Linked DNA regions of Bdellovibrio bacteriovorus str. Tiberius. The protein of the gene in region 1 interacts with the protein of each later gene in a pairwise test. Links are inferred from orthologs where the notes say so. Each region holds a gene or a part of one and is shown on either strand. Other genes may lie near its edges.

The links.
Region 2: the proteins of pepT (region 1) and tpiA interact in binary tests that used the Escherichia coli proteins (3 or more experiments, as listed by UniProt). The link is inferred for Bdellovibrio bacteriovorus str. Tiberius from one-to-one orthologs.

Annotation. Positions count from the first base shown.
Region 1 is NC_019567.1:2,993,962-3,006,256, forward strand. What follows is about bases 1,787-4,702. They hold pepT (peptidase T), read right to left. Parts: upstream 3,900-4,702; coding sequence 2,673-3,899; downstream 1,787-2,672. Other genes in these bases: BDT_RS14240 (SDR family oxidoreductase), read left to right, coding at 1,787-2,210; BDT_RS14255 (fascin domain-containing protein), read left to right, coding at 4,035-4,535; BDT_RS14260 (hypothetical protein), read right to left, coding at 4,614-4,702. Outside these bases: BDT_RS14230 (LysR substrate-binding domain-containing protein), read right to left, coding at 1-164; BDT_RS14235 (alpha/beta hydrolase), read left to right, coding at 270-1,343; more of BDT_RS14240, read left to right, coding at 1,365-1,786; more of BDT_RS14260, read right to left, coding at 4,703-5,081; BDT_RS14265 (zinc-dependent metalloprotease family protein), read right to left, coding at 5,071-6,129; BDT_RS14270 (hypothetical protein), read left to right, coding at 6,476-7,774; BDT_RS14275 (hypothetical protein), read left to right, coding at 7,876-8,256; BDT_RS14280 (beta-sandwich domain-containing protein), read right to left, coding at 8,330-9,622; BDT_RS14285 (L,D-transpeptidase family protein), read right to left, coding at 9,696-11,231; BDT_RS14290 (hypothetical protein), read right to left, coding at 11,395-11,589; BDT_RS14295 (hypothetical protein), read right to left, coding at 11,693-12,295. UniProt on the Escherichia coli protein: Cleaves the N-terminal amino acid of tripeptides.
Region 2 is NC_019567.1:998,338-1,009,735, reverse strand. Bases 354-3,226 are described here. They hold tpiA (triose-phosphate isomerase), read right to left. Parts: upstream 2,217-3,226; coding sequence 1,491-2,216; downstream 354-1,490. Other genes in these bases: BDT_RS04920 (phosphoglycerate kinase), read right to left, coding at 2,228-3,226; BDT_RS04930 (hypothetical protein), read left to right, coding at 1,053-1,487; BDT_RS04935 (hypothetical protein), read left to right, coding at 354-1,039. Also shown: more of BDT_RS04935, read left to right, coding at 1-353; more of BDT_RS04920, read right to left, coding at 3,227-3,436; gap (type I glyceraldehyde-3-phosphate dehydrogenase), read right to left, coding at 3,440-4,447; BDT_RS04910 (beta-sandwich domain-containing protein), read right to left, coding at 4,594-5,568; BDT_RS04905 (beta-sandwich domain-containing protein), read right to left, coding at 5,674-7,038; BDT_RS04900 (beta-sandwich domain-containing protein), read right to left, coding at 7,109-8,671; BDT_RS04895 (beta-sandwich domain-containing protein), read right to left, coding at 8,814-10,277; BDT_RS04890 (S1 family peptidase), read left to right, coding at 10,522-11,398. UniProt on the Escherichia coli protein: Involved in the gluconeogenesis. Catalyzes stereospecifically the conversion of dihydroxyacetone phosphate (DHAP) to D-glyceraldehyde-3-phosphate (G3P).

The DNA.
Region 1 (12,295 bases):
GCAGTTCGGGTCAAGAGCGTCGTACCTAGTCTTTGCTCGAGCTGTTTGATCATTTTACTGATGGCCGGAGGTGAAACGCCTAGTTCTTTCGCGGCAGCCGTAAAATTTCGTTTCTCCGCTACCAGTTTGAGAGCTAAAAGCCCGTCTAGTTGGTTCCTATCCATGATTAACCTCCAGTTAACGTAACATGAATATATACGCTATTTTAGGAAACCTCAACTGAGCGTAACCTTAAGCTATAAGAAAACGTAAAAAACAAGGAGATCTCTATGAAAACAAATAAGACAACGAAGGTTTTGACTATGCTTGGCGCATCTTTACTGAGCGTTGTAAGTATGGCGCAAAGTACCTCGAGTAAGAAGCAAGCTGTTGCGAGTTCTTCAATCATCGTCACCATGGCGGACTTTAATAAGGCCTTAAGCGAAGACACAAGCGTCAAGACAAGGGCAGTCACGTTCAAGAAGTTAAATTTGAAATTAGCGGGAATGCTTTACCTACCGTCGGATTTAGATGAATCAAAAAAGTATAGGGCTATCGTCGTCGTGCATCCTGGCGGCGGGATTAAAGAACAAACGGCTGGCCTTTACGCTTACAGATTGGCGCAACAAGGTTACGTGGCTCTGGCATTTGATGCTGCTTATCAGGGCGCAAGTGAAGGTCAACCTAGAGGTTTGGAAGATCCAACTTCGAGAGTCGAAGACGTAAGAAGTGCCGTCGACTACATTTCATCTTTGTCTTTTGTTGATCAAAATAAAATCGGAGCATTGGGAATTTGCGCCGGCGGTGGGTACGCCGTAGGTGCCACTATAACAGAACACCGAATTAAAGCCGTTGCAACAGTGAGCGCCGTGGATATTGGAGCTGGCTTCCGTCAGGGTTGGCGCAATACTGAATCAGTAGCTACACAAATTAAGACGCTAGAGGCGGTGGCAAAGCAACGCTCAGCAGAGGCCAATGGCTCTGAGGCGATGTTGATCCCTTACGTTCCTGACACTACTGATAAAGTGACAGAACCAGACATGATCGAAGCGAGCGAATATTACAGATTGTCAAATCGCTGGTTGCATCCAAACTCAACGAACAGATTACTTTTCTCAAGCATTGATAAAATTTACGCCTTCTCTGCATTTGATCGAATCGGAACGTTATTAACTCAGCCTCTATTGATGATCGCAGGAAGTGAAGCCGGATCAAAATGGCATAGCGAACAAGGCGTAAAATTGGCGAAAGGTCCGAAGGAACTGTTCATAGTTAAGGGCGGCACTCATATGAGCCTTTATGACAAAGATGTCGTGAAGACGATGCCAAAAATCATCGAGTTTTTTAGTAAAAATATTAAATAATAAATCAAACAGGAGACTTTTATGAGCAACAAAAAAGTTTGGTTCATTACAGGTGCTGGGCGCGGAATGGGAATCGATATTGGTAAGGCGGCGCTCGCAGCAGGTTATTCTGTGGTCGCGACAGGTCGTGATATCAAACAAGTTGAGGAAGCATTGGGGAAATCTGAAAATCTGCTGGTTGTAGCATTGGATGTTACGAAGCAATCTGATGCAAACGCAGCCGTTGAAAAGGCGGTTTCACGTTTCGGCAGAATTGATGTCTTAGTGAATAATGCCGGAAATTTCTACGCTGGTTATTTTGAAGATCTTTCTCAAGCCGACATTGAAAGACAGATGAATACTAACTTCTATGGACCACTCAATGTTACGCGCGCGGTTCTTCCGGTTTTGCGCAAACAAAAATCTGGGCATATCATCACGATCTCTTCGACTGCCGGATTGGTCGGAATAGAATTCGGATCAGCTTACGCGGCATCAAAATTTGCGGTGGAAGGTTGGATGTTGTCTTTACAATCTGAAGTAGCGCAATTCGGAATCAACACGACAATTGTGAATCCTGGATTCTTTAGAACGGATCTTCTGTCTAAAAAATCCATGACTTTTGGTTCTAATCCTCAGGCGGCCTATAAAGAAAAAAGAGAACAAATGGAAACAGGGTGGAGTGGTATGGCAGGCACCCAAGGTGGCGATCCTAAAAAGCTCGCCAATGCTTTGATAGAAATCGCTAGGCAAACAATACCGCCAAAACGTTTTATGGCAGGCGCGGATGCTGTGGCGACATCAAAACAAGTTGCTGCGGAACTGTTGGCGCAGACTGCGGCTTTTGAAGAGTTATCGTCATCGCTAGCTTTGGATAACAAAAAATAAGTCTTCAATAAAATAGGGTGCTTAGTTTGCGGAATAATATTGTGGGAAGAGTTCGGACGGCAATCGACTGGTCCACTCTTCCTAATATCCGAACGAATTGGTGCGTTCGTGCAAGCTACTGAAATTTCTAAGTTTTTATTTGGGAAATATAATCAGTAGGTCTGACGTTCGGGCGAAAAAAATTGGTGATTCCGGTACGACTCGAACGTACGACCCTCTCCTTAGAAGGGAGATGCTCTATCCAGCTGAGCTACGGAACCACGGTCTCACTTGAAGTGAGGTTCCTTTATAGGGGTTTTACCCCCTGTTTTCAAGTACTTCTTTGGACTTTCAGACTGCGGAGAAAACTTTTACCCTCACGCAGATGAGCCCAGGCCCAGCTCAGATGCCTTTATTGCGGGCATCACAAACATAAGTAATATCAATAACTTGAGATCAAAACCAAGAATCCTTCTTTTCTGCTCAGCGAGCCGCCAGCAGGCAGATTTTCTCGGCCAGTTCATAGGACTTCACAAACGACGGAATGGGCAGGAACTCGTATTTGGAGTGAAAGTTTAAAGCACCGGTGAAGAAATTCGGAGTCAAAATTCCCTTGGCAGAAAGAGCTGCTCCATCCGTGCCCCCACGCATGGGAATGACCTTGGGCTCGACGCCGATCTCTTTAAGACCCGCAAAAATCAGGTCAATCGCGCGGCGATCTTCGCCGATCGCGGAGCTGATATTGCTGTAGGTGTCGGTGATCTTAAGCTGCACCTGGGAGGTTGGATACTTGGCTTGAATCGATTCCGTGGCCTTTGCCAGCTTCTCTTTTCGTTTTGCAAAAGAGTTCACATCAAAGTCCCGAATCGAAGCTGTCAGCTTGGCTTCCTGCTGGGTGGCGGTCATGCCGTTAAACCAGATGTAACCCTCGCGGCCGGCGGTGTTTTCCGGCGTCTCTGCCCGATCAAACAGCGCCATAAAATCCTGGGCCATCAAAATCGGATTTACCAAAACACCTTTGGCGGACATCGGATGCGCGGTCACGCCGGTGAACGTCATGTCGGCGGTTGCCGCATTGAAGTTTTCATACACCACTTCGCCCAGTTCGCAACAGTCAATGGTGTAGGCAAAATCCACTTCAAAGCGGGACAGATCCATGGCTTTGGCACCCAACAGGCCGATTTCTTCGTCGGGTACAAAGGCCACAACGATGTCGCCATACTGTTGATCATCACGCAGGTTCGCCAGCAAGGTCATTACCACGCTGACAGCAGCTTTATTGTCGGCCCCCAGCACACTGGTGCCGTCGCTAAAGATAATATCCTGCCCTTGATAAGGTTTGATCTCGGGATGCTCGGACACTTTCAAATAGATATTTTCTTTTTTGTTCAGGCAGACATCTTCGCCCGTGAATTTCAGAATCTGCGGATGAATATCAGGGCTCAAACCCACATCCACCGTGTCGATATGGGTGATGAAGCCGATGCGCGGGCCACCTTTTTTCGTGCCCGGCTTCACGGCCGTCACCGTGGCATTCTGATCGACCACGATATTCTGCAGTCCCAGATCTTTCAGTTCCTGCGCCAACAACTCTGCGAGCTTCTGTTGTCCCGGAGTGCTTGGCAACGCCAAAGCATTGTCATCACTTTGTGAGCTGACTGCCAGGTAACGAAAGAAACGATCGACCAGTTGTTTTTGAATTTGCATCATAGGCCTCCATTTTGACACAGGACTCGACCGAGCCGAAGCATTATCTCGACATTTTCCCAAGCTAAATATTGAATCCCACCCTCGCCTGCTATCAGCTAGGGCTGAAGAGGTCATGGATGACCCGAGGAGAAACCAATGAAAATAAAATTTATTCTATCCGCGATTGTATTTGTGGGCATGGCCGCTCCTGCCGCTCAGGCCTGCAATGCGCCCATTTCGTGTGTGATCAAAACCTATCTTGGCAACTACGTCACCGCTGTCGGCGGCGGAGGCCGGCTCACTGACGTCATTCACACGGATGCCACCAAGGTGGGCTCGTGGGAACGCTTCACTTTGGTGGATTCCTGCGACGGAAACTCAGTGATCAACTATGGAATTAAAACAGCGACCGGCAACTATCTGACAGCCGTTGGCGGTGGCGGACGCATCACCGATGTGATCCACTCTGATGCGACTCAACTGCAGGCTTGGGAAAAGTTCAAACTGATTTCGCTGGGCTATGGTGCTTATGCCATCCAGACCATCAGTGGTCACTACTTAACAGCCGTGGGTGGTGGCGGCCGGATCACTGACACTATCCACAGCGATGCGACTCAAATAAGAAATTGGGAGAAATTCAGAGTTATCTGCAACTGATCAGGCACGCGATTTAACGGGCTTGCGATAAAGCTGCACGGCAATCAGCAGGCCCGGCGATCGCGAATAGTTAAGTGATTATCGGCCCGCCTTAGCTGCCAATGAATCCATGGGCAAAGTCGCATTTTGCCGAGCCTGCTCATCTTGTTCCCGCAAGAATGCGGCACGATCCAGAGGCTCACCGTCAGTTCCCACAAAATCCTGTTCCGTCACGGCAAATTGCTCTTTCCAGTCAGTGCCCATTTCTCTTTGCAGGATCTCTTCACTGCTCATGGGACCTTCATCATTACCCGCCGCCGCTTCAGCGGCAAAGCGACGGGACTCTTCGCAATCGTGACCCGGCTCATGTTTATGATCGTGCCTCGGGCGGCTTTCAGAAGCAAAGCTTGCAAATTCCGTCATGGTTTCAGGCTCTTCAACCTGAGATTCCGCGGCAAAGGATTTGGTGGACTCAGCAGCCTTGGGTTCTTGCCCTGTCTGCAAAGGGCTGCACCAAAGCCAGCCCACCACAACCAATCCTGCAACAATCATCAGCTTAGAACGCATAAGTCACCTTCACACCACCAACCTGTTTCAGATAATTCAACAAAGTGGAGCGGCCGTCATTCAAGTTAAAGAAGTTATCTGTACAAAGGGTCTTCTGGTTTTTACCGCAATGATCCAGTCCCATGTTGTGTCCCAGCTCATGCAAGTAGATCTTGGCAGTGTTGTCGTAAGCCGAAGCTGTTGCATATTTAGCGGTGCTGGACCAGTCGTTGTACCTTGAGCGCATGGCAAAGTGCGGACGATAGTTCTTGCCCACCCAAGACAATCCGGAAGAACTTGTCGTACCCGGACCCGACACCACCGTCTGAATCTTGCTGCCACCCGAACCGCTTTGCGCTCTTTTCAGATGCGGCAACTGTGATTTGTCCTTGTAAAGTGAAGTTGAACGAATAGTCGAACGGGATTTCAAATCAAATCCCACGATATTCCCCAACACCTTCGCCGCGCGAGCCAGAACTTCACGGGAATAGAAGAATTTCTTCCATGCAGTATTGCCATTTCCGGCGTCATCGAAAGTCACAACCATATCAGTGCGAATACGCAGGATTTTGTCTGCATCCAACAAAGCATACACACGGTTGCGATCCGGCACATTGCCGCCGATGGCTTCCAAGTGTTCGAAGAACCGACGACGCGCCTCTTGAAGGTAATTGCTGGCAAAACTGCCTTTGGCTGTGCGCACATAGACCGTGCGACCGGCATCAGCTTCCGAGCCCTTCATCGAAAATGTCACATGCAGCTTCGAACCCAGACAGAATGCCTTTTGCTTTTTCAACGCACAGTACATGTCATAAGTGCGGTACAAAAAGTAACCCACAGAAATATCCGCCGAATTCGCCGGAGAACCCGTGTTATAGACAAAAGTGAATTTGTTGCCGTAAAACCAGGCTTGGTTTCCAGTCGCACGCTTTGGGGTCTTGTCCCCCAGGATCCATTCCACTTCAGCATCAATCTTTGGCAGATGCGCTCTGGTGATATCCTCTTGTTCCGTAGCCGTTGCCGCTGAACAGATAAATACTGATGCCAGAGTTACCCACAACGCTTTCATCCATCCCCCTTGATCTCAAAATCCCCGAAAAGGCTCATTGCAAAAGAAAATCCAGCCTCTGCGCCTTCTTATTTCGCGCACAGCCCCCGTCAGGGTGTCGAGGGTTCACAGTCTTTACACTCTGTTCATAACCCCTCGCGATCTGTTGTGTTTTACCTTTTTCAGAGTGAAAAGCGTCAAGTGACTCTACAGTGGGATGCCTTATACGTGGCGTTGACCGAATTTCATGGGAGGAACGACATATTGAAATGTCAAAATATCTGACAGTCCGCAGTCCACTGATCTGCTGCACAGGACCTGCGCATACCAAAGGGTTCATGTTTTCATATTAACTACGGAGTGAAACATGAAACTAATGATGATACTTATCGCGACGATCATAATGGGCACAAAAGCCCAAGCCGCCGTGTGGGCTGACGTCAACCAGTGGTCTCAGGATTGGGAATCCCGATACTCGTCCTGGGTCAAGAATGAATGGAACAAATATTTTTTCTCACGCCAACTACTGCCCAACGGACAATCAAATCCCTATTACGGATTTCGCGTCGACTGCGCCGATGCCGTTTATTCGATGCGCCTGATATTCGCCTATGAAAACCGGCTGCCTTTCGTTATCAAAGATCCCACTTATTCAGGCGCAAGAATTTCAAACAAAATGAGCCGCTGGGACCGCCAACGGGAAATCGAGCGCGTGCGAAGCTTCCTGAACTATATCCATGAAACCACCAGCACCCGTTCACTTCCCGGTGACACTTATCCGGTGGCCATCAACCGCAAAGCCATCCGTGCAGGCGGGGTCCTTGCCACCACTGCCGTGAACCACCACTCTTGGACGATCAAAGAAATCCTGCCCATCGGAGTCCCCTATCTGGTTTACAATTCCGTCGTGGGATCACACTCCGGCTTCACCATGCAGGAACGAAAGTCCTGGCCCAATCCCAACTGGGTCTTTGAAGGGGACTTCAGTTCTTCCAGCGGCGCGGGCTTTCGCTACTGGCGGCCGGCTTCATACTTAAGCAGACCGGTTTGGAAGGTCCCGGGATACAGCACTGAACAGTTCCAGATCTCTTTATCGAAGTGGACTAAAACGCTGCAGTCCCGCCTGGCCACCCAGCAAGAGGACGACACCTCGATGATCTTGCGTCTGGTTGAAAACGTCTGTGTGGGGTTCAAAGACCGGGTGTCCTATGTTAACGAAGCTCTTTCCTACAAACGCCAATACCCGTCTTGCATGTCCTATGAGGCTTTTGATATTTATTCTTCTCCCAGCCGGGACGAACGCATCTTTGACGACCTGATGCTGCTAAGAAGAACCTACAAAGAAATCCTTCAGCGCAACAATGGACAAAATCTGACAACAGATCAGAAGGCCGAATTGACCAAGATCTTTCCTTATATAAATCAAAGTGCCTCCAGTGAAACCCGCCAGATGCCGCAGCAAAGCATCACCGAGGACTCGGTCTGTGTTGTGAACTATCTTTCAAGTCGGACCATGGACATGGCCGAATTCAAACGCAGGCTGTTCGCGGGCTGGATTTCCAACAACCCCAACGAGCGCGGCGAATACCGCTGGGGCGTTCTGCGCGGCCCCTCGGACCATGCCCGCTACTGCCCATCCTGGGGAGGCTGGTCTCCGAACCTGTAAATTCTGCCTGTGGCTTCTGCCTGCGACCTCGCTTCTGCAATCTCATATTCCGTTTCCCCTGCTGCTGAGGTAGAAGCGCTTTATAAAGGCAGGAAGTCACCATGAAAAAAAAGATGCTGATTGCGGGGCTGATTTTTGTATCCCAAAATGTCTGGGCTTTGAAAGACTCCAAAGGTGTCCAGTGTGAAACCCGCGTGGCTCAGATCACCAGAGCCTATTTCAACGTGGTGGACACTTCCAACCGCTTCAACTTTGTTCTGAGTAAAAATGACAGGATTGAAGTAACCTCCTACGAGGTCATGACTCCGGGATCCTACAATCAGGAGTACATTGCGGAACTGGTGATCAAGTTTGACCGCTCCAATTATCGTTCTCCGGAAAAAGATCACAAACTGCGACTTAAACTGACTGGCGAATTTGACTGTGACTATCTTAGAGTGCGCAGTATCAAATCCCTGGGCGAAGTTGAGCGCGTCAACTAATCCCGATTGCACAAAATAAAAAAGCCAGATCCCGAAAGATCCGGCTTTTTTATTTTCAGCGCATCCCAAGTTCTTAATAGAACATTGGGTGACCAAAAGTTTCTTCCGACAGGATATTCAGATAGCGCATCGCCACTGCCTGAGGGAACTCGTTGTTCGAGTTGTACTTCGCCTGATACTCGACGATCAGCTGATACTTCTGCTCGATGTCCATCATTTTAACTTCCACCTTCAAGGCCTGCTCGGCAATCATGAACGCGTAAGCGCTCATGTTCTTGTTGGTGTCTTTCAGGAAATCGCCGTCTTTGCTGCCCACGTACATTTTATAGTACTTGGTACCTTCAGCATCAGCTTCACGGAAGGTCATGTTGGCCGCTGCCAATTCCTTGCGATACTGATCCGGAGCATAGTCACGCACTTTGGACATCATTGTCGCAAACAGTGTACGACCGCGGGCATCTGCTGCCATGGACTGGTGCTTCTTCGCAAAATCCATCGCCATTTTGATCAGATCTGCACTTGGGAACTTTCTGCATGGCAACTCATTTTGGATGGAAACAATCAGCATGTCGTAGGTTCCGGTCAGAAGACCCTTATAGGCAGGTTCAGACACGCCACCACCACGAACCGCATTGTACTGATCCACGAAGAAGTTCATCAGCGTCAGGATATACGACGTCGACGTATATGTGCCACCGGTGTTCATGGTCGCGATAAAGTCCTTTACCTGGTCACGCAACTGATTGCCCGCGAATTTTTCCTGGACAGAACCCGGAGCTGCCGCTTCCGCGCGTCCCACCCACAATTGCACCGGATCCAGCTTGTCTTTCAAGAGCGCATCAAGATTGCGCTTGCAGGAAAACGCCGGAATGCGGGATCCCAACGCCAATCGTGGCGCTTCTTTGGTGGAAAACGCCTTGATTTCCAAAGCGGCCTCACCGCCCATGGCCTCGGTCAGGATCTCGATAGCCGTGATGCCGGTTTTGGTCTGGAAGATCTCGGAACTGATCGGTGCCATCGGCTCATCGACATTCACTCCCATCAACTGGCGCACCGGAACTTTTTCATTCTTGTCCGTCACCAGTGACACAGAATAGATTTTCATGCGACCCAGCTTGGATTTCGCCTCGATACGCACCAAAGGCAAAGTCTTGATCAGATCCAGACGATACAGATCCCCGCCTTTTTCACGTGTTACCTGATCAATACGCCCCACCCCCTCATACTGAGTCTCACCTGGAGGAGGTGCAGGCTGAGACGGAGGTGCCGGTGGTTTTGGAAGATCCGGCTTATTACCCGCCTCGGGTGCCGCAAAGCTGAACTGCGCCCCTGCTAAAACGAACAAGAGTACTCTACTCAGTAACATTTCGAACCCCTTTCACTATTGTGATATATCGTTGTTAAGTTTTCCTGCTTCTTTTCGCCCCAAACGGGCTTCTTTAAAAACGTCCATCCAAATACCGCAGAACCGCATTGTTCTGACCATAGATATCATCTACAAACCGCACCACTTCGTCCGAGTTCATCATCGACGTTAAATACGCCGTATACACCGGCAAGCGCTTGTAAGATGGCACCGGAATCTCGGTGGGCTTTGCCACCACTTCCCCCGGCCGCGCCATCATCGATGCGATCGTCTGCCGGTCCCACGGAGTGTCCTCCAAAAGGTATTCGGCCAGATCCAGTGGCTTTTCCAAACGTACACATCCGGAACTAAGCTGGCGCATCGGCGTATCAAACAGCTCCCGCTGATTCGTGTCATGCAGATAGATCGCAAAGCTGTTGGTCAGATCAAACTTAAGCACTCCCAGGGCATTTCCCAGATGCGGCAGCTGACGGATGATAATATCCGGATCCACCGTCCCGTCCGCGATCCCCTTCCAGTCAATCGTGGTCGGATCCACCTTGCGGCGGAAGCCACCCACCCAGGCCTCATAGTGGTGGGAATCAAAGTATTCCCGAATCTGCTCACTGGTCAGATCTTTCAGGTCATTGACCTTATCTTCATAAAAGATCGTAGGTGGCACCACCCAGTAAGGGTTGATAATCACATTGGTGATCTCATCACGCATCGTTGGAGACTTGCGCGCCGGACGACCATTGATCGTGCGGAAGCTCATCACCCGGGGCCATTCGGTCGCCACATCCATCATGATGAAATACGACATCGCCAAGTTCACGAAGATGTACTTTTTTTCGAAGTACTGCGGGAACCAGCGCATTTTTTCCAGATCCACCTGAATCTGACGGACACGATCCATGCACGACACACTTAAGAACGACCAGACTTTACCCTTGGGCGAAATCTCGCCATCAGGACGAATGCGCATGTTCCACTGAATATCTGTCACAGCCTTCAGCAGATCGCCGTCGAAGCGATCATCGAGGTTGTTCATCGGATAGCCCAGCAAAGCCAGACGGCTCTTGATCTGACGAATCACCGGATGAATCGAATACAAACGCAACGGCGTCGTCAGCGGCACAATTTCCTGCCAGGTGCCATCAATACAGTGGGGATATATTTTCTGCATCGCCGCCTGCACACCTATATAAGGAGCGTTTTGCGGAGCCACCAGATTTACAAAGCTCTGAGCATCATTTCCCGCTGCCAAAGCGATCATTTGAAACTGCTTGGGCGTTAAAAAATCCCGTCGCACCAATTTGACATCGCGACCGACGTTCACCGGATCAACACTGCCAATTTGCAGGTCCCGCAGCATGCGCAAGAAAGCCTGATTGGCCTGCGGGCGCAGGGTCTTTTCAAGATTTCCCCCGCTGCGATACAAAGTTTCCAGACGGTCAGTCCAATAGGTCTTCGGATTCATTCCATGTTTCCAAATTCCCAATGCAGCCTGGCGCATTTCCGAAAGACTCAGTTGGCTTAATGCCGAACTGTAGTCGACGGCAGCGGCGTTGGCTGTCGTGGAGACAAGTACAAATAAAGTCAGAACCAGTGACGACACTGCCACTCGCATGATGTATCCCTCCTTGGATGATCAAGTTGATAGGCCCTTGGTGCCGTTTGATTCTGAACGTTTTATTATTGGTTGCTAAAGAGAATATGAGACAGTTGCCCAAAATCAGTCGGACAACGAATGGATGCGTGGCGCTCGGCACGGGTGACGAGCGGTGGCGATGTTATTGTTCGGTATTCTTCTGTGGACGCAGATCTTCGACCGAGGTTTTGGTTTCGCGGCGAACGGCCTTGCGGCGGGGTTCTTTTTCCTCGTAAAAATCACCTAACAGGCGGCGCATGGGCATTTCATCCATGGCCTTGAGGAAATCATAAAACTGCACCACACGATTCTTCAGTAGACTGAGCTTTCGGATCATTCTTACCCCTTCATGGAAAGGAACGTCCTCTCAGCTTAACTGTCGCCGGGCACTTTCTGTGAATTACATCTGGCAAGACACAGGAACTGGACTCTTTTCAGGATCAAAGACCGAAGTAATCAAACACCCGGTAAACAAAGAAGAATTCAGAATCCTCAAAGTCCAGCGGATCTTCCGGCAAATACAAAGCATCTTCTGTTGAGTCGGCATGCATTTTTTGAAGCTTGGTCGACGCCGTCTGCCAGTAACGATCCTGCCACAAGGGATTGGTGACCCGGGTGAAAAGCTCACTCAGCTCAAGCCCGCGGCGAACGGCGTCTTTGTTCCTCTTTTTCTGACCCGGCAAAACATAGTCAACGGCTTTCAGAATGTCTTCGGGATTGATCATTTCCAGCAGATAGTAAGTTGAAACAAACATCGCCAGCAGATATTGACGGTATTCCGCCTTGGACTTTTGCATCCAGGTGTCTTCCCCGCCCGAACGATAGATCACTTTCATGCGCTCATAAACCGGCGAGACCTTTTTACCCAGCTGATCTCCCAAGGCCAGATCCAGGGTTACGACCAGACTTTCCGCGAAATTCAGATAGCGGCTGATATCCCGCTGTTCTGTCGGGGCTGGTGGCAATAGACGCCAGATCACGCGGTGATTTTGTTCATGGAAAAGAGATATTTCATTAAAGCGCATCAAGGACTGAATCTCATT
Region 2 (11,398 bases), 2.0 Mb from region 1 along the record:
TGGAGACCTGAATGCTCGTTCATCGGTTGATTTCCGCGGCAAAGCCAAAAACGTGGTGTCTGTCGTTCCGAAAGACTCTGAAGGAACTGTCCTTGAAACCCGCAAATTGAAACGCACCGGTTCCTATGGTGTTAAAGTTCGCATCACGAAAGTGGGCGAAGGTAAAACCAAAGCCAAAGCCGGTGATGAAGTCTGGGTTTATTTCTCTCAGAAAGATCCTTGGCTGGCCTTTAAAGACAAAGACGGTTCTGAGGTACAAGATCCTGAAGTGGCACTGACTTCCCGAGCGATCCGTGACGGTGAAGGCCTGCCTGTGGAAGGAACCGAGGCCCGCCCTACACTTCCGACCAAAGAAAGCGTCAAAGCCAATCAAATGCCGGACGTCGATCCAAATCTGGCGAAGAACAAGGATCCTCGTCAAACCGAGGGTGGCTTTATCACGACTTGTAAAGACTGCTCGACAACCAAGCCCAGCGAAACTGTTCAGCGCAATCTGCAGAACCTGGAGAACGTCAGTAAAGAAGTCAGCCGCTCTTCAAGTGCATCAATTCCCAAGAATGCGGCTGCCGGGAAGTGGTCCAATGATCCGATGATCATGGGCTATTCTGAAGGCAAAGAAGTCAAAGACACTATCCGCTATGGATTGAGAAACAAACGCTCCCGCTCGACAAGCTACTGTTACCGCTATGTCAAACGCGCCCTGATGGGTGGTGACATGATTGATCGCTATCCTCCAGGGGGACATGCCCGCGATGCGGTTCGTGATCTGAAAGCCCAGGGCATGATCAATCTGATGGACAATCCGAAGTACCGCGACATGATCAAAAGTCCTGCGGATGTTCCAAAAGGCGCTGTGATCGTCTATCATAATGGCACGAAGGAATCCGGTGACGTTCAGATCAAAACGGACTGGGGTGACAACGGTGGTTTTGTCAGCGATTTCTATTCAAACAATTCATTCTTAAGTTCCCCGAAAGCGCGTCGATACGCGAAACAGGGAAAACCGTACAGAATGATCGGCGTGATGATCAAACCGTAAGAAGGAGAGCACAATGAGAAAATTAGCACTTATTGCCATCGTTTGTTCCTTCTGCGCAGCCCCTGCTTTGGCGGCTGATGCGGTGTCTGCTGATGTGTCAAAACTGCAGGCTTTGAAACTTGAAACCGTCAAAACAGCGGATGAAGACACCAAGCTGACTGAAGCTGACATGAAAGCTCAGGATGAAGTGTTTGAAGCCCTGGAAGGTGCGGTGCAATCCGCTGTCAAAAAATCCACGCCGGAACTGGATGCCGAAATCCTGCGTGTGACTGTGGAAATGCTGAAAAAAGATCCGACTCAGTTCGCAGGCGAAATCGTCCTGCCACTGTATGAGAAAAATAAAAAAAGCTTCCTCGAATCACTGAAGAAGCTTTCCCCGTCTGACGCCAAACTGGTCGAAGACGCTGTCAAAGCAGCCGCGCGCCAAAAGCGCTACGGCAACGGCTAAATCCTAAACGGAAGCAATCTCGCTGAAGGATTTTGCTTCCAAAGAAGCCCCACCCACCAGGAAACCATTCACGTGCGGTTGTTTGATCAACCCAGCGGCATTGTCCGGTTTCACGCTGCCACCATAAAGGATCGGCGCAGTTTCAAAACCCAGAGCTTTCAGAATATTGAAAACATCAGTGTGCGTTTCAGCCACTTGTTCCGGTGTTGCCACTTTCCCCGTCCCGATCGCCCAAACCGGCTCGTAAGCAACGACCACAGGCTTGGATTTGTCGGCTTTTGCCAGCCCCAGATTCAGCTGGGTTTCAAGCACACGGAAAGTCTTTGCAGACTCACGCTCTTGCAGGGTTTCGCCAATGCACAACATCGGCGTCAGACCCAAACCTTGAACGAAAGCCACTTTGTCTGCCACCAAGGCGTCGCCTTCGCCGAAGATCGCACGGCGTTCGCTATGGCCGATCAGAACATAGCTGCCGCCCAGTTCTTTAACGACCTGAGCAGAGTTTTCCCCTGTGAAAGCACCTTGTGCCTGGAAATAACAGTTCTGCGCACCAAACTTGATGGCAGAACCTTTCAAAGATTCACTGGCAGCTTCCAAAGAAATCGCCGAAGGGAAAAAGACCACTTCGCCGGTTGCCTTCCCCACCAGCTCTTTGAACTGGCCAAAAAACTCTCGAGTTTCCTTTGGGGATTTAAAAAGCTTCCAGTTAGCAGCAAAAATCTTTTTCATAACGTCCATCCTTATGCGCGGATGCGGGTTCTAAGAATTTCCAAACCTGGAAGCTTATCGCCCTGAAGATATTCCAGGGACGCGCCACCACCTGTGGAAATGTGGGTCATTTTACCTGCAAAGCCGGAAGCTTCCGCTGCCGCTGCAGAATCACCACCACCCACGATTTTAACTGCATCGCTTTCAGCAATAGCCGCAGCTACGCCGAAAGTGCCTTTAGCGAAGGCCGGATTTTCAAAGATGCCCATAGGGCCGTTCCAGAAAATAGTTCCCGCTTCACGCAAAGCTGCAGAGAAGTTCTTGATGGTCTTAGGACCGATGTCCACACCCAGTTCGTCTTCTGCGATCGCCACATCATTGGTCACATGCGCGTGCGCTGTGTCCGTGATGCCTTTGGTTGCCACATGATCCACCGGCAACAAAATGGTTTTATTGCGGGCTTCAATACGCTCGATCATTTCTTTCGCGTATTTCAATTTGTCATTTTCAACCAAAGATTTACCAACTGGCAGACCTTGAGCTTTCAGGAAAGTGTACGCCATCGCGCCACCCACGATGAAACCGTCAACAACGTCCATCAGGCGTTCGATAACCGCGATCTTGTCAGAAACCTTTGCTCCACCCATCACCGCGATGTACGGGCGTTTTGGATTTTGCAGCAAGGAATCCAGCATCGTGATTTCTTTTTCAATCAGGAAGCCAATGCCTTTGTCCTTCATCACTGAAGGCAAAGCATGAATGGTCGCGTGAGCGCGGTGAGAAGCCCCGAAAGCGTCATTGATATAAATGTCGCTGTAGTTGGCGATCTTTTGCGCGAACTCGATGGAGTCCTTCGTCTCCCCTTCTTCAAAACGCACGTTTTCAAGAAGGATCAACTGATTTGGTTTCAGGGAAGGCAACAGGTGTTTTGGAGCGTCAGAGTCCGGTTCTTCCACCAGAATCACTTCGGCATTCAAAAGATCCTGCAGGCGTTTTGCCACAGGCTCCAAAGAAAACTCTGTGTCGTCTTTGGTTTTTGGACGGCCCAGGTGGGAAGCCATAACCAGCTTCGCACCTTGTTCCATGCAATACTTGATTGTCGGCAAAGAAGCCGTGATGCGGTTTTCATCCGTGATCTTGCCGTTCTCCATTGGAACGTTCAAATCCAAGCGCAGGAAAACAACTTTCCCTGCCAACTCGAAGTCACGAACTGTCTTGATGCCTTTAAGACCGTTAGCCATGAATTAAAGACCTTTCTTCTGCATGTGCAAAGCAACGTCAACCATGCGGTTGGAGAAGCCAGTTTCATTGTCGTACCAGGAAAGAACTTTCACCATGCGCGGGCCCACAACCATGGTTGTAGCCAGATCGACGATGGAAGAGTGTTTGTTGCCGTTGAAGTCAACGCTGACCAGTTCTTTGTGCTCTACCGCCAGAACACCTTTCATCGCGCCTTCAGAAGCTTTGATCAAAGCTTCGTTCACGGATTCACGGGTCACGTCTTTTTTCGCAGTGAATGTAAAATCCACCAAAGAAACGTTCGGAGTCGGAACACGCACGGAGATACCGTCGATCAGACCTTTCAACTCTGGCAGCACCAGGCCCACGTTTTTCGCAGCACCCGTTGTTGTCGGGATCATGCTGACAGCCGCTGCACGGGCACGGCGCAAATCGCTGTGAGGAGCGTCCAGGATCTTCTGGTCATTCGTGTAAGAGTGAACTGTCATCATGGTACCGTGTTCAATACCGAATGTGTCGTTCAGAACCTTCGCCAAAGGCGCCAGACAGTTTGTCGTGCAGGACGCGTTGGAAACAACAACGTGCTTGGATGGATCGTAGGATTCGTGGTTGATACCGTACACCATAGTGATGTCAGCGCCTTTTTCAGCAGGGCCGGAAACCAGAACGCGTTTTGCACCAGCAGAGATGTGCTGCATGAAATCTTCGCGTTTTTTGAATGCGCCTGTGCACTCAAGAACGATGTCCACGCCCAGGTCCTTCCAAGGAACTTCGGCTGGATTGCGAGTTTTGGAAACTGCGATTTTTTTACCGTTTACGATCAGGTTGTGACCTTCGGTGGAAACATCAGCGTTGAACACGCCGTGGGCAGAGTCGTATTTCAGCAAGTGAGCATCACCTTCGATGCTGTCCAGAGAATTGATTCCGACGATATCGAATTTTTCAAAACCCGCGCGGAAAAGAACACGACCAATACGACCAAAACCGTTGATACCAACACGCAACTTAGACATGAGTGAGCTCCTTGTTTTAAACCCACTCAATATCGACTTTTGGAGACTAAAAAGCCAGTCTAGACACTGTTAGTCATAGACTGGCTTTTAGTGAAAATTACTTAAAATTTCCGCATCTGTACCGCTTTTGGCGGCACTGATGTTTTTTAGTAACGGCTGACTGTCAGGGAAGGACGGTCTTCGCTGGAAATCGCCTTCACAAGTACGTCGGCAACGCCACCCATGGACTCAGCACGGATGTCGATAACTTGAACACGCTCACGCAGGTTCAGGTTCTCGGAAATCGCTGTATCACCCGCGTAAACTGTACCCGTGTTGGTCAGCTCACGAACCTGGATGCGACGGTTGGATTCAGTATACACAGTCGTATCGTGGATTTTAACACCCGCAGCCAAGCCACGGATCTCGATGCGATCCAAAGCGATTGGATAGCGCAGGGTCACACGGAACCACTCACCACCAGTGCGGCGGGTGATCTGGCTGATCTGAGCTGTGCCTTCATAACCATGACCATACTGACCGCCCGGCGCTGGAGGAGGAGTTGGGCGAGTCGGAGCCGGAGTAGGACGGATTGGTTCGTTATTGTGACGACCACCGCCACCACCGTTGCCACGGCCGTTGAAGCGAACTTCAGTCTCTTTTACTTCATACCAGGAACCATCACGGCGAGAGCACGCATATCCACGGGTTTCTTCGGTGCGGTCACGCATGTAGATGATGGAAGTGTATTCACGGCAGTATTCGCCCGTGCGGTTGTTGTAACCTTCACGAGTGGAAGTGAAGCTTCCGCGAGCACCGGTGCGGGAACCATAAGAACGGCCATCCCAGTCGCGGCGGCTGCCGATATTGTCCTGCAAAGAACGTCTTTGCGCTTCTGCCAGAGCCTGACGATCAGCTTCATCCAAGTCCTTGCCGACTTTAGAGCCAATCAATGTTCCAGCCACAGCTCCGATGATGATAGCTGCTTTGTTGCCGTTCCCTTTACCAATTTGCGTACCGATACCGCCACCGATGATACCACCAATGATACCGCCGATAACTTCTTTGTTCGCAAACGCAGGGCTTGTATATTGTACAAGGGAAGCGACAATTACTGATCCTAGAACGAGGTTCTTTTTCATAAAGTCTCCTTAAAAGACTGATTAGTGAATCCGTTGACCCTATATCCAAACTTTGTGCCAAGAAAACCAGTGTCAAAAGGGAACCGAAATTCCCTTAACACACCTTTATTTTGAGCTGATGTCCCGCATAGCTTCGTAGTGGTTGTAAATAACACTGCCGTAAGAGAAGCGGTTCTTACGTGAATCGAACTGCTTCACCAGTTCAATGCGCTCCAAAGGACGCATACCAGGCAAAGAGGCTCTCAAGCTGGCTTGTGCAACCAAAGAGGCTTTTTGCACCAGCTCCTGGTAAGAATTATAAGCCACAGAACCGTAAGAATACGACACACCCTTCGCAAAGAAGGCTTCCAGATCCGTATTCATATCAACATACGTTCTTCTGTTCTGATAAGCTTCTTTCTCAAAGAAACCCGGCGCTTCAGAGTACAGCTTTTTTGAAAGACCCATGTAGGCGTTGTAAGCAACAGATCCATAAGACTGCTGATTCATCTTTCTGGACATCTCGTCAGCTTTCGCCAGCAGCTCTTGAGTGGAACGAAGGTCACAGGCCATTGTCACCTCAAGACCTTTTTCCATCGCATTAAACATTGCCGTGCCCACTGCAGAATACGCATTGTACTGAGTGGAACCATAAGAAGACTGATTCATCTTCTTGAAGTACAAAGCACCCAAAATCTCCAGTTTTTCAAGAGCGGTTTCTTTACCTTCGCGGCTGTTGGCAACTTCGATCATCTTCGCTGCGGTGGCTTGCAGTTCACGTTCAGCCATGTTGTAAACCGGACTGCCGTAGCTTGCAGAGTTTTTCGTGCGGCTGTAAGTTTCCATGTCTGCATCAAGCTGTGCCAGCAATTGAGTCACGTCAGCACGACGAGCGCAGACATTGTTACCACCACCGTGGCCGCCACCATTGCCTGGACGATCAGGGCGCTCAGGACGGTTTGGGCGATCCGGGCGCTGAGGTCTTTCCGGCTGCAGATTGCCCAGAACCAGCTGAGGACGCTCGTCTGTAGACAGCGCCGTCACGCGAACATCTGCATAACCACCATAGGATTCAGCCAGGATGTCGATAGCGACGATGCGGGAACGCAGGTTCAGGTTTTCAGAAACCGCGCGGGAACCCACACCAAACACCGCTGTATTGCGGAATTCACGGATGGAAACACGCTGGCCGTCTTCAGTGATCACGCTGGCATCGTGAATTTTCAAACGCATTGCCAAAGCCGCCACTTCAATGCGCTCCAAAGAAACCGCACGGCGCAGGCTGATGCGATAGTACTCTCCGCCTGATTTACGACTGATACCCTGGATTTCCAAAGTGCCTTCCTGAAGATACTGACCCGGAGGTGGTGGTGGCATCGGAGCTTCAGGGTAACGACCCGGGCGGTTGTCATTGTATTGTGCCATCGCAGGGCTTGTCGCCTGCATCACTGCTGCCGCAGCCAACATTCCAAGAACCAGTTTCTTTTTCATAACATTCTCCAGATTTACAGGTATTTAAACTTCAAAACCCTAATTTCTAATCTCTATTTACCACTCGGCTTTATCTTGAAAGCTTGGATATATCAGTAAAGCTCATCTCACTGTATCCATCGTACTTCACCAACGCATAACCATTGGTATAGACCGCACGCACAGTTCCTGGATGCTGACCATTCAGGATCACGCGGTTGCCTGTGCAGATATTTTTCTTACAATCAGTCTGAAGCCCCAGACGTTTCACATCGATGAAGCTCAGATCAGAGTAACCATCAAAGCGGACAGAAGCGGTGCCATCAGCAAAAGTCTCACGAACTGTTCCGATGAAGTGACCAGAACCATTATAGAAAAGAACACGTGTGCCATTGCTGAGGCCTTGCACAGAAGACGTCGCCTTCACCAGACGAGATGTGTGGATATAGCTGACCTCGCTGTATCCATCAAAGCGGACCTTGGCGGAACCATCTGTGTAGATTTCTTTCACCTGGCCACCAAAAACGCCACTGCCGTTGTTGTACATCACACGGTCATCGACACAGATATTTTTACCGCAAGCCTGATTTTTCATCAGCTTCTTCTGATCGATGAAGCTCAACTCGCTGTAACCGTCAAACTTGATGGAAACTGTGCCATTCACGAAGGCCTCACGGATAGTGCCTGCATAATAGTTGCTGCCGTTGTTGTAGATGATTCTTTCACCCGCACACACAGCACCCACACATTGAACAGACTTTTGCAGGTCTTGACCTTTCAGATAAGAAGGCTCACTGTAACCCGGGAACTTGACCTGTCTGACACCATTGCTAAAGACCAGACTGATCACGCCCACATACTGGTTGCCGTTATCAAACAAAACGCGGTCGCCCACACAGTGAGTGCCCTGGCAGTTCACGGAACGAGCCAGATCCTTCACATCCAGAATTGAATCCTGGCTGTAACCCGGGAAGCTGACACGGGCTTTACCGTTCATGAAGATCTCTTTCACCGTGCCGACATAGTTATTGCCGTTGTTGAACAGAACCTTGTCAGCCACACGAACAGTCGCGGATTCTTCAGCACGGCCCGGAGCTGGAGGAGCTGTTGGAGCTACCGGTGTAGCGACTGCCGGAGCCTGCGCCGTCATGCGCGGCACACCCAGATCAGAAACCGCTCTCACGGACAATTCGCTGATACCACCATAGGATTCAGCGCGGATTTCAATCGCCGCCACTTTCTGATTCAAATTCAAGTTGCCGGAGGACGCGGTCCCACCGATATCCAAAACAGCCGCGTTTCTAAGCTCACGAACGTCGGAACGCTGACCATTGGCCAGAATCAAAGTCACTTCGTGAATTTTCACGCGGGCGTTGCGGGCTTTGATTTCCATATTTTGCAAAGTCAAAGCCTCAGCCAAAGTGATCTTACGGATCTCACCGTCGGTTTTGCGGGACACCTCGCGCACCTGAACTTCGCCCGTGTACTGGCGCTGCACTGTTTGAGTATCAGACCCTGCCTCAGGTGGAGGTGGCGGGAACGCCGTGCCCGTGCCGGCATCATCAAAGCCTGGCAGGTCTGAAATAATATCCGCCTGGGCATTTTGCATCATCGCAAGTGTCGCAAGCACAGTGGCAATCAACCGACGTTTCATAAAGACTCCATACTGTTTTGGTTCCGCAGGCAGTAATCCAAGGTTCGTGCCGCCTGCGGAGGGACTCAAACACAGATAAATTTGTTTTAAAGCTGGTCAACTGTCTCATTCCTGGACAGCGGGCGCCCAAGGGCGCCTTGGACTATCTGGCGCGGGACAAAACCGTATGAGGGCGCACGTACACCTTGCCGTCGTCGTCATCACGAACCGAGATCATGCCGCCGGAATAGGCCCCTTCCACACGGCCTGCATAATAACGGCCATTGCTCAGAGTGGACAGAACACGGTCGCCACGGCAGAAGCCGTTGGCACATTTGACTTCTTTAAACACTACGTTCTGCTGACGAGCATAAGATTTACCGTCGTCGTCATCGCGCACATAAATAAGGCCATTGGAGTAAACCCCTGTCACTGTGCCGAAGTAGTACTTGTCAGTGGATTTGGACATCACACGGTCTTTAATACAAAGACCTGAACTGTGACACTGTACGGATTTAAAGAGGTTCTGGCTTACGCGGAGGTAAACCTTGCTATCATCGTCATCACGAACAGCGAACATACCATTGGAATAGATCTCTTCAATTTTACCGCCGTAGTACTTGGAACCGTCATTCGAGCGGGAAAGAACACGGTCTTTCACACAAAGGGACTCGAGGCAGTTCAATTTGCGGTGGATGACCTTGATATCGCGGAAGTATTCCTTGCCGTCATCTTCATCACGCATTTTCACCATATTATTGGAATATATAGCCATGACTTTACCCATGTAGTTTTTAGACTGAGTCCCCACAGGGTACGCCATGACGTTTTCACCTTCGCACAAACCATTGGATGCACAGGAAATACGTTTGCCTACAGTGGAAATATCGCGAACGTATGTTTTGCCATCGTCATTGTCGCGAACCAGAACCTTGCCGTTCTGATAAACCTCAACCACACGGCCATCATAGTATTTGCCCTGAGAAGAAACCGACACCACAACATCACCGGAACTCAAACGCGTGTCGACCGGACGGCTTGGTTGCGACGGCTGCGTCGGACGATTGGGCTGTGAAGGTGTTGTCGGCGGCGCCACAATCACAGGTCTTTGCACAGACAGGCGAGGAACCGCTCTGTCCCCCACGGCTTTCAGGGAAATCGTCGCCGCATTGGAATAGGACTCCATACGCAGCTCAATCGTGCGGATGTCTTCATTCAGATTCAGGTTTTCAGAGGTCAACACGGTGCCCGATTCAAGCACGTTGCTGTTATGGAATTCACGAATCATATAGCGCTGACCGCTGACGGTCATCACCGTGGCTTCATGGATCTTCAGGCGGCTGGACTGAACTTTCAGCTCCAGATATTTCAAAACAGTGGGTTGAACCAGATTAAAACGATAGGCTTCACCACCGGATTTGCGGCTGATCTGATCCAGGTTCGCCACATCCGTATATTGACGGGTCACGCCCTGATCAGGCATCGGCGGAGGAGGCGGACGGAACGTCTGGCCTTGAGAGCCACCATCGTCAAAGCCCGGCAGGTCCGAAATAATCTCAGCGTGGGCTGAGGCCTGAATCAAAGTCACGGCGGCAAGCAAACCCGCCACCCATTGTGTGTTCTTCATAAAGACGCTCCTGTTTTTAATAGACAGTGCGATTATTCCAAAGTTCGTGCCTCCACAATGGTTCCTAAATAAGCTCTAATTTTGAGCTGGGCATTTTTTACTGACTCAGAATTAGACAGCAGGTCCTTTTTCGGCGCGTTCCCAAGTCCTCACGGTAACTGTGTTTTTGCAGGTTTCAGAAAGAAAACGGGTGACCCCGCAAAGCGTGCGATAGCAATTGATGATCACATCAAGGAGTCATCCCATGAATGCATTTAAAAGCCCCTCCCCGGCCTTAAAAACCCTGGTCGCAGCCCTGACAGCGACCCTTCTTGCCCTGACCGCCTGCAGCCCCCGTTCATTCGGGCCCGCTGCGGAAGAGCCTTCCGACACGTCCCAAACAGGTATTATTAACGGGGACCCGATTCGGGAACGCGGTACCCAAGCCGCCCGCAGCGTGGTCTTGATTGAAATGATCAACAGACACAATCAGGTTCTGGCATTTTGCACCGGCACCCTGATCGCACCACAGACGGTGCTTTCAGCCGGGCATTGTTTCGACGACAGCATCAAAGGCATGACTGGATTCAATATTGTGTTCACGAACAACTATGAGATCTTCGGCCGCAAGATGCTGGTGCGTGAAACCACCCGCCGGGGACTGGCGTATAAACACCACCCGAAATTTAATTCCACCAAACTTTATGATCATGACATCGCCATCGCGACCTTCGATGGCGGCATTCCGGAAGGTTATTCCACGGTCAGTATCGACACCGAATCCAATAGAGATTATTCCGGCCGAAGTGTTTATGTGTATGGCTTTGGACGCTCTAAGGATTACACCGGCAAACCGAACGAAGACCTCTTTGCGTACCTGGGGCAGCTGCATCGTGGAGTTATGCGGATCGATTCCCAATTCAACCGCTACAATGACCGTTATTGGCTGAACTCAAAAGTGCCGGTATTCATCTGTCAGGGGGATTCCGGTGGACCGCAGTTTTCACATGAAAATGGTGTGCTGAAAGTGATCGGAGTCAATTCCGCGGTCTATGGCAAACGCCTGCCAAACGGACAAGTCAGCTGTGCTGGCATTGCCCAGGCGACCAAGGTGGCCCCGTTCGCGCCATGGATCAAAACCA